Regions from separate parts of the Ensifer fredii genome, predicted to be linked through region 2. Evidence: riboswitches for the same ligand, from Rfam matches in the RefSeq annotation. Region 2 holds a riboswitch; the other holds the start of a gene.
What was found. A riboswitch is a leader RNA that binds a small molecule or an ion and turns the genes downstream of it on or off. The one in region 2 is predicted to bind S-adenosylmethionine.

Region 1 (7,436 bases), 690 kb from region 2:
GCGGGTGACGGCAACAACGTGCTTCACTCGTTGATCGAAGGCTCGGCGCGCTTCGGCTACCGGATGAACATGGCCGTGCCGCTCGGCTCCGAGCCGCAGGACAAGTTCCTGAACTGGGCGCGTAACAATGGCGGCGAAATCCTGCTCTGCCATGAGGCGGAGCAGGCGGTTGCCGGCGCGCACTGCGTTGTCACCGACACCTGGGTGTCGATGAACCAGGAGCATCGCGCCCGCGGGCACAACGTCTTCCAGCCCTATCAGGTGAACGCGGCGCTGATGAAGCACGCGGCCCCGGAGGCCTTGTTCATGCATTGCCTGCCGGCGCATCGCGGCGAGGAAGTCACCGACGAGGTCATCGACGGCCCGCAGTCGGTCGTCTTCGACGAGGCCGAGAACCGGCTGCACGCGCAGAAGTCGATCCTCGCCTGGTGCCTGGGTGCCGTCTGACGGGACCGTTCGAGGGCCAGGCCGGGCTATTGAAATCGGAGAGCGGTGACACGATCTAGGCGATGTGCGGGAGAGTTCGGCCGCTGCGCCGTTTCTCGCCACAGCGCGTTTCAGCGGATCCGCCGCATACGGGGCGCTTCCGGAGCCGCGCTTGCCTGCTGGACAAATCGGTCCATGCCGGGATCAAATAGGATAAGCGGCAGTTAGAGACGGAGTGCGTCGATCGGCGCTCTCGATGTCACGAGCAATGCACGGTGTCATGCGAACGTTGCGCCTCTCGATCGAGACGCAGCGGTGCAACGAACGGCAGGGTGTGCGCGGCTGCTCTTGCATCCGCAGGATGGAAGTTCGATCACGGCGACGGCGGGTTGCTTGGCCGCTGTGATCCATGCAAGGAGCAAACGATGACAGAGACAGCACCGGGACTTGGCGAGTTCGATTTTGCCGGTGACGACCACGTCGTTCCCTTCCAGGTCGAGGGCCTCGACGTGCGTGGCCGAGCCGTGCAGCTCGGCCCGATGCTCGACGCTATCCTCGAGCGGCACAGCTACCCGCTGCCGGTGGCGCGGCTGGTTGCCGAAACCGTCGTGCTGACGGTCCTGCTCGGTACCTCGCTCAAGTTCGACGGCAAGCTGATCGTCCAGACCCAGGGCGATGGGCCGGTCGATCTCGTCGTTGCCGATTTCTCCACCCCGGATCGGGTCCGCGCCTATGCGCGCTACGACGAGGAAGCGCTTGCCGCCGCCGAGAAGGGCGGCCGCTCGCAGCCGCACGAACTGCTCGGCAACGGCATCCTTGCCTTCACCATCGACCAGGGCGCCCATACCCAGCGCTACCAGGGCATTGTCGCGCTTGACGGCGCGACGCTCGAAGAGATCGCTGCGGTCTATTTCCGCCAATCGGAACAGATACCGACCAAGGTTCGCCTCGCCGTCGCCGAACTGCTCGACCGGGACGAAAACGGCAAGCCGCGGCATCGCTGGCGCGCCGGCGGCATGGTGGCGCAGTTCCTGCCCGAGGCGTCCGAGCGCATGCGCCAGCCGGATCTGCCTGGCGGCGATGGCGATGACGGCGACGCCAGCCTGCTCTTCGAGGAAGACGATCTCTGGGCGGAAGCCAAGGTGATGGTGGATACGATCGATTCCGACGAGCTGACCGATCCTACCGTCGGCACCGAGCGTCTGCTATATCGTCTGTTCCACGAACGGGGCGTGCGCGTCTACCAGCCGCAGGCCGTCTACGATCGCTGCAGCTGCTCGCGTGACAAGATACGCGAGGTCCTGGAGGGACTGAGCGAGGAGGATATCGAGCACAGCATCGAGGACGGCGAGATCAAGGTCACCTGCGAGTTCTGCTCCACCGACTATCGCTTCGAGGCGAGCGAGGTGCGATCTCAATAAAGGCGGGCGGCTAATGCATGTCGCCCAAAAGTGTGCAGCGGTTTTGGGATAACGACATGCACAAAAACAAAGACCTAAGGCGCGCCGCGTGAATACGTTTGAACGCGACGGGCTTTAGTTCAGCGTCCGCACCAGTCCGGGAGAATCGAGCGAGAAGGCGGGGATGGCGACATTGAAGGTCTCTCCGTCTTCGGCCTCCATGCTGTAGTGGCCGAACATGACGCCGGAGGGGGTGTCGAGCGGGCAGCCGGAGGAATATTCGTAGGTGTCGCCGGGATTGAGCAGCGGCTGCTCGCCGATGACGCCTGGACCGCTGACCTCGTCCACCTGGCCGTTCTCGTCGGTGATGTGCCAGTAGCGGGTCATCAGCCGAACCGCGATTTCGGAATGGTTCGAGATGACGATGCGGTAGCCCCAGACATAGCGGCTATCATCCGGATCCGATTGTTCTTCGAGATAGTACGGCTCCACCGTGACCTCTATGTCGCGTGTCAGCGCACGGTACATGTTCGACATCCTGTTTCAAAACTGCTCGAGTATCATACAGCGATAAGGTTTCGTGAAGAATAACGGCAGGATTATACGGGTCCTTACGATTTTCACGCAAGGCAGGGGAATATGCTCGACGGCGCGGCGCGCAGGCATCTCGATCCTATCCTGAACCGGCTCGGCGCCGCCCTCGCCAAGCGGGGCTTGGGCGCCGATGCGGTCACGGTCGCCGGCCTTTGTCTTGGACTTGCCGCGGCCGTCCTGATTGCCTTGCATTACTACGTGGCGGGTGCGGCTCTCATTCTCCTGAGCCGGCTTTGCGACGGCCTCGACGGGGCAGTGGCGCGCGCGAGCCGCAAGACCGATTTCGGCGGTTTTCTCGACATCGTTCTCGACTTCGCCTTCTATGGCGCGATCCCGCTGGCCTTCATCGCCGCCGATCCGGCGGCCAACGGGTTTGCCGGGGGGCTCTTGCTCTTCGCTTTCTATGTCAACGGCTCGAGCTTCCTCGCCTTCGCCGCGATCGCCGAGAAGCGCGCACTGTCGACCGAGATCCGTGGTGCGAAGTCGATCTACTTCACCACCGGGCTTGCGGAGGCGACCGAGACGATCGTCTTCTTCGTGGCCGTCTGCCTGTTTCCGCACCGGTTCCCTGTGCTGGCGGCGATATTCGCCGTCCTATGCCTCTACACTGCCCTGTCGCGCATCGTTCTCGCGCGTCTCACCTTTCGTGACGGGTCATGAAAAAGCCGCCCGGCGGGGCCGGGCGGCTGAGGTCACCTGAAATTGGACGGTTCAGGCGCGGATCGACTTCAGTCCCTTGGCGAAATCCTCGACAAGGTCGTCGCTGTCTTCGATCCCGGCCGAGAACCGTACGGTTCCGGCCGAGATGCCGAGTTCGGTACGGGCCTCGTCGGTGAGGTTCTTGTGCGTCGTCGTCGCCGGATGTGTAATCAGGCTCTTGGAATCGCCGAGATTGTTGGAAATCCGCACGATCTCAAGGGCGTTCTGCAGCGCGAAGGCCGCATCCTTGCCGCCCTTCAGCTCGAAGGCGACCAGCGTCGAGCCGCCGGTCATCTGCTTGGCGATGATGTCGGCCTGCGGATGGTCCTTGCGGCCCGGATAGATGACGCGCGCCACCTGGGGCTGCTCAGCGAGGAAGTCGGCGATGCGGCGGGCGTTTTCCGTCTGCTGCCTGACGCGCAGCGGCAGCGTTTCGATGCCCTTGAGCAACGTCCAGGCGTTGAAGGGCGACATGGCAGGGCCGGTGTGGCGGAAATAGTCGTGCAGGTTCTCGTCGATCCATTCCTTGTCGGCAAGCACGACGCCGCCGAGGCAGCGGCCCTGGCCATCGATATGCTTGGTGGCGGAATAGACGACGACATGGGCGCCCAGCTCCAGCGGCTTCTGGAAGAGCGGCGTCGCGAAGACATTGTCGACCACGAGCTTGGCGCCCACCTGGTCGGCGAGCCTGGCGACGCCGGCGATGTCGATCACCTCCAGCGTCGGGTTGGTCGGGCTCTCGAGGAAGAAGACCTTGGTGTTCGGCCGCACCGCCTTTTCCCAGTTGGCAAGCTCGCGGCCGTCGACCAGCGTGCATTCGACGCCGTATTTCGGAGCGAGCGTTTCGACCACCCAGCGGCAGGAGCCGAAGAGGGCGCGGGCGGCGACGATGTGGTCTCCCGCCTTGACCTGGCAGAGGATCGCCGCCGAAACCGCCGCCATACCGGAGGCCGTGGCGCGCGCATCCTCGGCGCCTTCGAGCATGCACATGCGCTTCTCAAACATGTCGTTGGTCGGGCTTCCGTAGCGGGCATAGATGAAGCCGTCGGTCTCGCCCTTGAAGCGGGCTTCCGCCGCTTCCGAGCTTTCGTAGACGAAGCCCTGTGTCAGGAAGATCGCTTCCGAGGTCTCGCCGTGCTGCGAGCGGGTGGTCCCGCCGTGGACGAGTTGGGTTGCCGGGCGCCAGGTCTTGCTCATGCGACGATCACCTTCAGAACAAAAAAACCGGCCGCGAAACGACCGGTTTGACACCCGGCCTTTTTAGCTACTTGTTTAACGTGGCTGCAAGCCGACCGGCCAAATCACCACGGGATAAAGCTCCAATACTGCCTGGCCGCGCTTGCGTCAATTCCCGGAGTTTGGTTTTGTCTGGCAACTGAGAATGAGGATCGGAATGGGCCGCGACACAGGGATTTTGGCCGACCGCGCAATTGCCGCGCTGTTTGCCACGGGACGTCTGAAGAGCGAGAAGCCGCTGGATGATGACCAGATCCAGCCGGCGAGCCTCGATCTTCGGCTCGGATCCAAGGCGTTTCGCGTCCGGGCGAGCTTCATGCCGGGACCGGCGCATCTCGTCGCCGACAAGCTCGACCGCCTGAAGCTGCACGTCATCGATCTTCGCGAGGGCGCGGTGCTGGAAACCGGCTGCGTCTATATCGTGCCGCTGATGGAGAGCCTGACGCTGCCGGAGACCATGTCGGCGTCGGCCAATCCGAAGAGTTCGACCGGTCGCCTTGACATCTTCACGCGCGTCATCACCGATAGGGCGCAGGAGTTCGACAAGATCCCCGCCGGCTACAGCGGGCCGCTTTATCTCGAGATCAGTCCGCGGACCTTTCCGATCGTCGTTCGCCGCGGCTCGCGTCTCTCGCAGATCCGTTTCCGCGTCGGCCACTCCGTTCTTTCCGAGCAAGAACTGCTGGGCTTGCACGAAAGCGACGTGCTCGTCGCCAGCGAGCGGCCCAACATCACCGGCGGCGGCATTGCGCTGTCGATCGACCTCAAGGGCACCGGCCCGGACGGCCTGATCGGCTATCGCGGCAAGCATCACACGTCGGTGGTCGACGTCGACAAGAAGGCGGAGCACGCCGTTTTTGATTTCTGGGAGCCGCTCTATAGCCGCGGCCGCGACGACCTGATCCTCGATCCGGACGAGTTTTACATCCTCGTGTCGCGCGAGGCAGTTCATGTGCCGCCGCTCTACGCCGCCGAAATGACGCCCTTCGATCCGCTGGTCGGCGAGTTCCGCGTCCATTATGCCGGCTTCTTCGATCCGGGGTTCGGCCACGCCTCAGCCGGCGGCAGCGGCAGCCGCGCAGTACTCGAGGTCCGCAGCCACGAAGTGCCCTTCATCCTCGAACACGGGCAGATCGTCGGCCGGCTGATCTACGAGCACATGCTGGAGCGTCCGGAAGGTCTTTACGGCATCGATCTCGGCTCGAACTACCAGGCGCAGGGCCTGAAGCTTTCCAAGCATTTTCGCGCCGAGTGAGCCCAATAGCTGGATGATTCACTGCTCCAATAGAGCAGTGAATCATCTAGACGCTTGACAGATCGCGACCATTGGGGAAATTTCCGCTTCAGACGCGGGTGTAGTTCAGTGGTAGAACGCCAGCTTCCCAAGCTTGATGTCGTCGGTTCGATCCCGATCACCCGCTCCATTTTCCCTTCCTTCCGTATTCGCCCGACCGGCTTTAAGAATGCGCGGCCCTGCCGAGGGCCGGCCTATGGTCAGCGCTGCAGCATCCCGCTAAGTTCCGCTCAATGCTTGCGAATCGGATGGTAATGACGCGCGCTTCCTTTCACAAAACTATCGGGCTGCTGGCGGTCGCGGCGGTGCTCGTCGCATCCGCGGCGGGCGGCGCGCCGAAGGACCTGCCGCTGCTGTTCGATGCCCGCGAGCGCATCGCCAAGCCCGATCTGACCGGCCTGGCTCGGCTGCGCTTCCTCACCACGGTCGATTTCCCGCCTTTCAATTTTATCGATCAGTCGGGCAAGCTTTCGGGATTCCACGTCGATCTCGCCCGGGAAATCTGCCGCGAGCTGGAGATCGAACCGAAATGCCAGATCCAGGCGGTGACCTATCCCGAACTGATGCCGGCGCTCGAACAGGGCCAGGGCGAGGCGATCGTCGCCGGCATCGCCGTGACGCCGGAACTAAGGCGGCGTTTCGCCTTCTCCAGGGCCTTCTTGCAACTGCCGGCCCGTTTCGCCCTCAACAGGAAGGCTGCCGAGGGGGTTCAGAGACCGGACGACCTCGTCGGCAAGCCGGTCGGGGCCGTGGCCGGAACGACGCATGAAGCGATGCTGAAGGCCTTCTTCCCGAAGCTCGAGGCCAAAGCCTACCCCGACCGACAGGCCCTACTGAACGCCCTGCGGGAGGGCGCCGTGACGGCCGCCTTCTCCGATGCCATGCAGCTCTCCTTCTGGGTCTCCGGCAGCGTCGCCGCGGGATGCTGCGCCCTGATGGACGGCGCCTATTTTTCCGAGCGCTTTCTGGGCGAAGGGCTGACGATCATGAACCGCACGACCGAGCCCGCTTTGACGCAGGCGATCGACCATGCGCTCTTGGCGCTTTCGCGCAGCGGCAGGCTCGAAGAGATTTACCTGCGCTATTTTCCGAACGGCATCTACTGACGCCAAGCGGCCGGGCTCGGCTGGCAAGCAGGGCCTGCTCCCGTCTCGTTTACCCGCGCCGGAACGGCAGCATCAGCGACCAGACGAGCTTTGTCGGCTCGCTGCGTCCAAAGGCCCTTAAGCCGGTCTCGATCCCGTCGTCGCCGCTTGCCGGCTGTGCCACATAGGTCGAAAACAGTCGATCCCAAAGAGAGAGATTGAAGCCGTAGTTCGAATCCGTTTCCCGCTTTTCCACGGAGTGATGGATGCGGTGCATGTCGGGTGTGACAATCAGCAGCCGCAAGACCCCGTCAAATTTTGGCGGCAGTCGCAGGTTGGCGTGGTTGAACATCGCGGCGGCATTGAGGACGATTTCAAAGACCAGCACCGAGAGTGCCGGCGCCCCGAGAGCGATGATGACCGCGCTTTTCCAAGCCATCGAAAGCAGGATCTCCAGCGGGTGGAAGCGCAGCGCCGTCGTGACGTCCACCCCGGGGTCGGCGTGATGCACCCGGTGGATCAGCCATAAGATGGGCAGTTTGTGAAACACCACGTGCTCCAGCCAGACGGCAAAATCAAGTGCGACGAAGGCCAGGAGACCGGCAAGCGGCGCCGTCACGCCGAGTGCTGGGAGGAGGCCATAGCCGCGCAAGCCGGCCCAGATCGCGACGCCTGTCGCGGCGGCCGGAAAGACGATGCGCA
Region 2 (7,436 bases):
ATCTGGCGGAACTCGGCGCGGGCCGCCGAGAACAGCTCCTCGACGATGCGGATGTGGTCGTCCATCGATCCGCCGACGTCGAAGAACATCAGGAGCTTGACGGCATTGCGGCGCTCCGGCCGGGTGACCACGTCGAGATAGCCGTGCTCGGCGGTGGAACGGATCGTGCCGGAGAGGTCGAGTTCGTCGGCCGCCCCTTGGCGCACCCAGCGCCTGAGCCGCTTCAGCGCCACCTTGATGTTGCGGGTACCGAGCTCGACTGTGTCGTCGTAGTCCTTGAACTCGCGCCGGTCCCAGACCTTGACCGCACGCCGATGCCGCGAGCCTTCCTGGCCGATCCTGATACCTTCGGGATTGTAGCCATAGGCGCCGAAGGGCGAGGTGCCGGCCGTGCCGATCCATTTCGAGCCGCCCTGGTGACGGCCGGTCTGCTCGGCAAGCCGCTGGCGCAGCGTCTCCATCAGCCTGTCGAAACCGCCGAGCGCCTCGACGAGCTTCTTCTCCTCCTCGGTCAGATATTTCTCGGCGAGCTTCTTCAGCCACTCCTCGGGGATCGCCACTTCGGCAACATTCTGCGACGGGGAAACCGCTTCGAGCCCGGCGAAGCAATGCCGGAACACCCGGTCGAAACGGTCGATGTAGCGCTCGTCCTTGATCAGCGCCGTGCGCGCCAGAAAATAGAAGGCCTCCACGTCGAAAGCGGCGATCCCCTTCTCCATTCCCTCGATCAGCGACAGAAACTCCCGAAGCGTCACCGGGATCTTCTCTGCCTTCAGTTCAAGGAAGAAGGGAATGAACATCACTCTCCGCTGCCGATCTTTTCGAGCTCGTAAGGCGTCGTCTGGTACATCTCGTTGATCCAGTTGCCGAAGAAAAGATGCGCATGGCTGCGCCAGCGGTTCTGCGGCGGCAGGGTCGAATCATTGTGCGGGAAATAGTCGTGCGGCAGCTTGATCGGCACGCCGGCGTCCACGTCGCGGAAATATTCGTCTGAGAGCGAGGTGGAATCATATTCGACGTGATTGAACATATAGAGCCGGTTGCCCTTCTTCTCGTGCACCAGGCAGACGCCCATCTCCCTCGATTCCATCAGGATCTCGAGACCCGGCACCCGGTCGATATCAGCGCGGCGTACCTCCGTCCAGCGCGACACGGGGACGGCGAAATCGTCGGAAAAGCCGTTCAGATAGACGGAGGAGGGCTTGAGATTCTGATGACGATAGACGCCGAAGGCCTTTTCCTTGAGCGGATATTTCGGCACGCCGTGGAAGTGGTAGATCGCCGCCATCGCGCCCCAACAGACGTTCAGCGTCGAATGCACATGCGTTTCGGTCCAGTCGAAAATCCGCTGCAGCTCGTCCCAATAGGTGACCTCTTCATAGTCGAGCGTCTCGACCGGGGCGCCGGTGATGATGAAGCCGTCGAACTTGCGGCCCTTCACCTCCTCCCAGGTCTCGTAAAAGGCGAAGAGATGCTCTTCTGGCGTGTTCTTCGGTCGATAGCCGCCGATGCGCACCAGCGTCAGTTCCACCTGCAGCGGCGTCGCGCCGATCAGCCGGGCGATCTGGATCTCCGTCTTGATCTTGTTCGGCATCAGGTTCAAGAGCCCGATCTGCAGCGGGCGGATGTCCTGGCGGACCGCCGCCGTCTCGGTCATCACCCGCACGCCCTCGTTGACGAGCGTTTCAAAGGCAGGCAGCGTATCGGGAATCTTGATGGGCATGGGTCCACTCGATCAATACAAAAAAACCGGCGGCGAGATGATCGCGACCGGTCCTCGGAAATCCGTTCTTTCCTCGGCCCTTTAGCGATTTCTTTAACGTGGCTGCAAGCCGGCCGGCCAAATCACCACAGGATCGTTTGATAGCGTGGCGCCGGGCAGGTGGTCAATGGAAAAGGAGTCTTGGGGTTTGCGGCCCCTCATCCGGCCTGCCGGCCACCTCTCCCCGTTCAACGGGGAGAAGGGACTCGCGGCGGCGCCCAAGCTCTCCCCCCCCCCCGCGAGCGGGGGCTAGTCCTCGGGTTAAGCCCGAGGAGAGGGGCAAACCCGAGGAAAAGGGCGAAGCGTCGCGTACTGCAGCAAGTCCAGACCTTCCTGCATTCCGTACCCCAGACGCGTGACGGCCTTGTCGGGGCTCATCCAAAAGAAGCAGAAGCGGATCGGCGCTCCACCGCCGTCCAGCGTCATTTCGTGATGCAGTCATGTTTGCCGCTGTTCGCCTTCAAGGGCGACGTGGAAATAGTGGCGGCGATGGCAGATTTCCCTATCACCTTTCCCGTAGCGAAAATCCCGGGTGGCGAATTGCGTCGCCGTGTCCGGCAGCGTGAGCCCGGTCTCCTCGAAAAATTCCCGACGGGCCGCGCCTTCCGGGCTCTCGCCAGGCTCAATCGTGCCGCCCGGCACCTGCAGCTCGATTTCGGGAAAATCCGGTTCGTCGAAGACCAGCAGCGAACCCCGCCAGGTGGCGTAGATCAGGACCTTTTGCGCGTCCGGGCTCATGCGTCGCGGCGCGCCATGAAGGCCAGGCGCTCGAACAGGTGCACGTCCTGCTCGTTCTTTAAAAGGGCGCCGTGCAGCTTCGGCAGCATCGATTTTGGATCGGCGCGCAGGTCGGCCGGATCGATCTCATCGGCGACCAGAAGGCGGATCCAGTCGAGAGCCTCGGAGGTCGAGGGCTTCTTTTTGAGCCCCGGCACCTCGCGGATGCCGTAGAAGGCGGCAAGGGCCGCCGATAGCAGGGTCTTGCGGATGCCCGGATAGTGGACCTCGACGATGCGGGCGAGCGTCTCGGCATCGGGAAAGCGGATATAGTGGAAGAAGCAGCGGCGCAGGAAGGCGTCCGGCAGTTCCTTTTCGTTGTTCGAAGTGATGACGACGATCGGCCGGTGCCGCGCGCGGATCGTCTCGCCGGTCTCGTAGACATGGAACTCCATCCGGTCGAGTTCCTGCAAGAGGTCGTTGGGAAATTCAATGTCCGCCTTGTCGATCTCGTCGATCAGCAGCACCACCTTTTCCGACGCCTCGAAAGCCTGCCAGAGCTTGCCCTTGCGGATATAGTTCTTCACGTCGTTGACGCGGGCGTCGCCGAGCTGGCTGTCGCGCAGCCGCGAGACGGCGTCGTAATCGTAGAGCCCCTGCTGCGCCTTGGTGGTCGATTTGACGCTCCACTCTATGAGGTCGAGGCCAAGTGCCGCGGCGATCTGGCGGGCGAGCTCGGTCTTGCCGGTGCCTGGCTCGCCCTTGACGAGCAGCGGCCGCTCCAGCCTTATCGCCGCATTGACGGCGACCATCAGGTCCTTTTCGGCAATATAGTCGGCGGTGCCTTCAAACTGCATGGACCTGCTACTCTCGAGGTTGATGAATGCGCGAAAACCGATCCCGCCTCACCCGCGAAATGCCGTGACCTCGATTTCGATCAGCATTTCCGGGCGGATCAGGTCGCAAACGACCATCGTCGCGGCTGGGCGGATCTCGCCGAAAACCCCGCCGAAAATCGGGAAGACCCGGTCGGCGAAGCTGGCGTCGGTGACGTAGTAATGATTGCGCACGACGTCCGAGAGCGAGAAGCCGGCTTCCTTCAGCGCAGCCTCGATCGTCTTCAGGCAGTTGCGCGCCTGTTCCTCGACCGTCTTCGGCATGGTCATGCTGGCGTAGTCGTAGCCGGTCGTGCCGGAGACGAAGCACCAGTCGCCCTTGACGACGGCACGCGAATAGCCTGCCGTCTTCTCGAAGGGCGATCCGGTCGAAATCAGCCTGCGCGTCATCCGCGAGCCGTTCAGGCCCAGGGGCGCGATGCGGCGGTCGACTTCTCGAAGCTGTCGATGGCGCCCGCCTTTTCGAGCGTCAGGCCGATGTCGTCGAGGCCGTTCAGCAGGCAATGGCGCTTGAAGGCATCGATCTCGAACTTGATCGAACCGCCGTCCGGGCCGGTGATTTCCTGGGCTTCCAGATCGACAGACAAGACGGCATTGGAGCCGCGGTTGGCATCGTCCATCAGCTTGTCGAGGTCGGCCTGGCTGACGACGATCGGCAGGATGCCGTTCTTGAAACAGTTGTTGTAGAAGATGTCGGCGAAAGACGTCGAGATGACGCAGCGGATGCCGAAATCGAGGAGCGCCCAGGGCGCATGCTCGCGCGAGGAGCCGCAGCCGAAATTGTCGCCGGCAACCAGGATCTTGGCGTTCTGATAGGCCGGCTTGTTGAGCACGAAATCGGGGTTCGGCGTGCCGTCCTCGTTGTAGCGCGCCTCGGCGAAAAGCCCCGTGCCGAGGCCGGTGCGCTTGATCGTCTTCAGGTAGTCCTTCGGGATGATCATGTCCGTGTCGATGTTGACGACGGGCAGGGGCGCAGCAACGCCGGTGAGCTTGACGAACTTGTCCATGGTCTAGCCTTCGATTTCAGCGGAAGTGTTGGGAGAGCGTTTAGATCAGTTTCGCGCCGAAATGAAGGAGAATCTGTGCTGCGGGCCTTGGCGGCTCGCTTCTGGAGCGTCCTTTGAGCGTTTCTAGAGATCGATGATCGTGCCGCGCCCGTCGTTCCAGATCCGCATTTCGCGCTGCTGGCCGGCATTTGCCCGGGCCCGTGCCGGCATCGGCTTCGCCCTGAACCGCGCGGCGATCGCACTGCCGATCGCGACGACGGCGGCGATGCCGGCAAGCGCCAGGGCGAGCGAGGCGGTCAGCACGAAGGCCGCGACCGTGATGGCAATGGCGGCGGCCGTGAAAAGAACAGAGCGGATGCTTTGCATGTTCGTCACCTTTCTTTAAGCCATGTGGTGGCTCGCGGCACCGCTTGCAAGAGGGGCCTTCGACCTTGCGCAAGGCAACAAAGGCGGGCACAACGGGTTGCATGACACGTGCGACAGATCATCATCCCGTGCGGCTCCGCCGCTCCGTGCTTAGCGTTCCTGCCGACAATCCCCGCGCGCTCGCCAAGATCAAGGACCTTGCCGCAGACGCGGTGATCTTCGACCTCGAGGATGCCGTGACGCCCGAGCACAAGGCGCAAGCCCGCGACGCCCTTGTCAGCCATCTGTCCGCAAACCGTCCCGACGGCGAAGCGATCATCCGCATCAATGTGGCGGAATCGGGATTCCGCGAAGCGGATCTTGCCGCCTCGGTCGTGCTGCGCCCGGACGCCATTCTTCTGCCGAAGGTCGAAAGCCCTGCCGACATCCAAGCGGTGCTCGATTGGCTCTCCGACAACGACGCGCCCGAAAGCCTGCGGCTCTGGGCGATGATCGAGACGCCGCGCGGCGTCATCAACGTGCCGGCGATCGCCGAGATGGGGCGCACCGTCGGCGGTCGGCTCGATTGCTTCGTCGTCGGCCTCAACGACCTGCGCAAGGCGACGGGCGTTCCCGCCCTTCCCGGCCGCACCTATCTCGTGCCATGGCTGATGCAGGTCCTGCTTGCCGCCCGCGGCAGCGGTCTCGACGCCATCGACGCGGTCTTCAACGATTTTCGCGACGCGGAGGGTTTTGGGACCGAGTGCCGGCAGGGGCGGGACATGGGGTACGACGGCAAGATGCTGATCCACCCCGCCCAGATCGACGAAGCCAATCGCTGCTTCGGCATAGACCAGGCGGCACTCGACGAGGCGCACGCGATCATCGGCGCCTTCGCCCGGCCGGAACATGCCGGCAAGGGCGTGATCAATCTAGACGGCCGCATGGTCGAGCGCCTCCATCTCGACGAGGCGCTGAAACTCGCCACGAAAGCGGACATCATCGAAAAGCGAAAGGTGAAACCTTGAAACTCTACCGATTTCTGACCGGTCCCGACGACGCTTCGTTTTGCCACAAGGTGACGGCGGCTTTGAACCAGGGTTGGAGCCTGCACGGCTCGCCTACCTATGCCTTCAACGCCGATACCCAGCACATGCAATGCGGCCAGGCGGTGGTGAAGGAGGTGGAGGGCAAGGATTACCAGCCGGATATGAAGCTGTCGGAGCAGTAAGGCCGAATACCGGGCGCTTCCTCAGATAGGCTGCCCCGAAAGCAATCGCGGGTCCGCTTCGCCGGCAATGCCGGCCGCCTGGCGGATAAAGAAATTCTTGAGCGACGGCAGGCGATCGACGAGGCCGAGGCCGACGTCGCGCAGCACCCTCACCGGCGTGATGTCGTTGGAGAACAGCCGGTTCAGCACATCCGTCGTCACGCCCATCCGGAACGTGTCGAAGCGCCGCCAGATCTGGTAGCGCTCGAGGACGGCGAGCGAGCCGATATCGAGGCCGAGGCGGTCCGCCTCGACGATCGTTTCGGCAAGGGCGGCCACGTCCTTGAAGCCGAGATTGAGGCCCTGGCCGGAGATCGGGTGAATGCCGTGGGCGGCATCGCCCGCCAGCGCGAAGCGCGGGGCCACGAAATCGCGCGCCAGCGTCAGGCCCAGCGGAAAGGCCCTGCGGCCGCCGACCACCTTGAGATGGCCGAGCTTATGGCCGAAGCGGCGCTCCAGTTCCTCTTCGAAAATGAAGTCATCCTCTTTCAGCAGCCTTTCGGCATCGTAGCTGCTCTCCGTCCAGACGAGCGAGGAGCGGTTGTTCTTGAGCGGCAGGGTGGCGAAGGGGCCGGCCGGCAGGAAATGCTCCTCCGCCGTGCCGCCATGCGGCCGCTCGTGCTCGACCGTCGTCACGATGCCGGACTGGCCGTAATCGAACTCGACGACCTTGATGCCGGCCGCCTCGCGCAATTTCGAACGCACGCCGTCGCAGGCGACTAGCAGCCGCGCCTCGAGCGCCTCGCCGCCGGCAAGCGTCACGGCAACGGCGTGATCGCCGCTCTTGAAGCTCTCAACCATCGCCGCCTGGCGGATGGCCACGCCGAGCTCCCGGCACGCGTCGCGCAAGGCGCCGACCAGCGCGGTGTTCGGCACCATATGCGCAAAGGGACGGCCCTCGCCGCCATCGCCCTCGAAGGTCAGAAACACGGGGCGAACGGGATCGGCGGCCTTCGAATCGGTGATCACCATCCTGAGGATCGGCTCGGCCTCCGGCGCGATCGCGCTCCAGACCCCGAGCACTTCGAGCATGCGCTCGGCAGCAAGCGCCACCGCGGAGGCTCGCTCGTCCCTTTTCCAATCACCTTCCGGCGCGCCGTCGACAACCGTCACTTCAAGATGGGGAGCCGCTTTCTTGAGCGATACGGCAAGCGACAGGCCGACATAACCGCCTCCGGCAATCAGTACATCGATCATCCCGCCTTCTCCCGTCGCACTTGAGCATCGATCCGTGCCTATATAGATCAATGCCATCGCCGTTCCTACTGCCGCATGTCTCCTTGAATCGGGGGCGATTTAAGAAGACACGCAGCAACTCAAAGTGTACAGCGGCCTTTGCGCGTCTGAAAAGGCGCGCGGCGCTGTAGAGGAGACCGCCGAAATGTCGCGCCCCACCGAAACCCCCATGGATGCGCTTCTCGCCATTCTCGATCTCGAGA

Region 1: another riboswitch for S-adenosylmethionine. It lies ahead of NXT3_RS02500 (O-succinylhomoserine sulfhydrylase); the one in region 2 lies ahead of metA (homoserine O-acetyltransferase MetA).

The regions. Positions count from the first base shown of each region.
Region 1 is NZ_CP024307.1:513,655-521,090, forward strand. It holds gene argF (ornithine carbamoyltransferase) at 1-447, shown strand, start outside; gene NXT3_RS02485 (Hsp33 family molecular chaperone) at 852-1,847, shown strand; gene apaG (Co2+/Mg2+ efflux facilitator ApaG/CorD) at 1,962-2,354, opposite strand; gene NXT3_RS02495 (CDP-alcohol phosphatidyltransferase family protein) at 2,466-3,080, shown strand; gene NXT3_RS02500 (O-succinylhomoserine sulfhydrylase) at 3,132-4,316, opposite strand; SAM riboswitch at 4,359-4,437, opposite strand; gene NXT3_RS02505 (2'-deoxycytidine 5'-triphosphate deaminase) at 4,513-5,610, shown strand; tRNA gene NXT3_RS02510 (tRNA-Gly) at 5,705-5,779, shown strand; gene NXT3_RS02515 (transporter substrate-binding domain-containing protein) at 5,904-6,755, shown strand; gene NXT3_RS02520 (sterol desaturase family protein) at 6,805-7,436, opposite strand, start outside.
Region 2 is NZ_CP024307.1:3,788,340-3,795,775, forward strand. It holds gene NXT3_RS18585 (vWA domain-containing protein) at 1-800, opposite strand, end outside; gene metA (homoserine O-acetyltransferase MetA) at 800-1,723, opposite strand; SAM riboswitch at 1,785-1,862, opposite strand; partial or broken gene NXT3_RS33285 (NUDIX hydrolase) at 2,024-2,500, opposite strand; gene NXT3_RS18600 (AAA family ATPase) at 2,497-3,336, opposite strand; gene NXT3_RS18605 (RidA family protein) at 3,385-3,765, opposite strand; gene leuD (3-isopropylmalate dehydratase small subunit) at 3,777-4,382, opposite strand; gene NXT3_RS18615 (hypothetical protein) at 4,506-4,748, opposite strand; gene NXT3_RS18620 (HpcH/HpaI aldolase/citrate lyase family protein) at 4,850-5,755, shown strand; gene NXT3_RS18625 (DUF1737 domain-containing protein) at 5,752-5,958, shown strand; gene NXT3_RS18630 (ubiquinone biosynthesis hydroxylase) at 5,980-7,194, opposite strand; gene tesB (acyl-CoA thioesterase II) at 7,379-7,436, shown strand, end outside.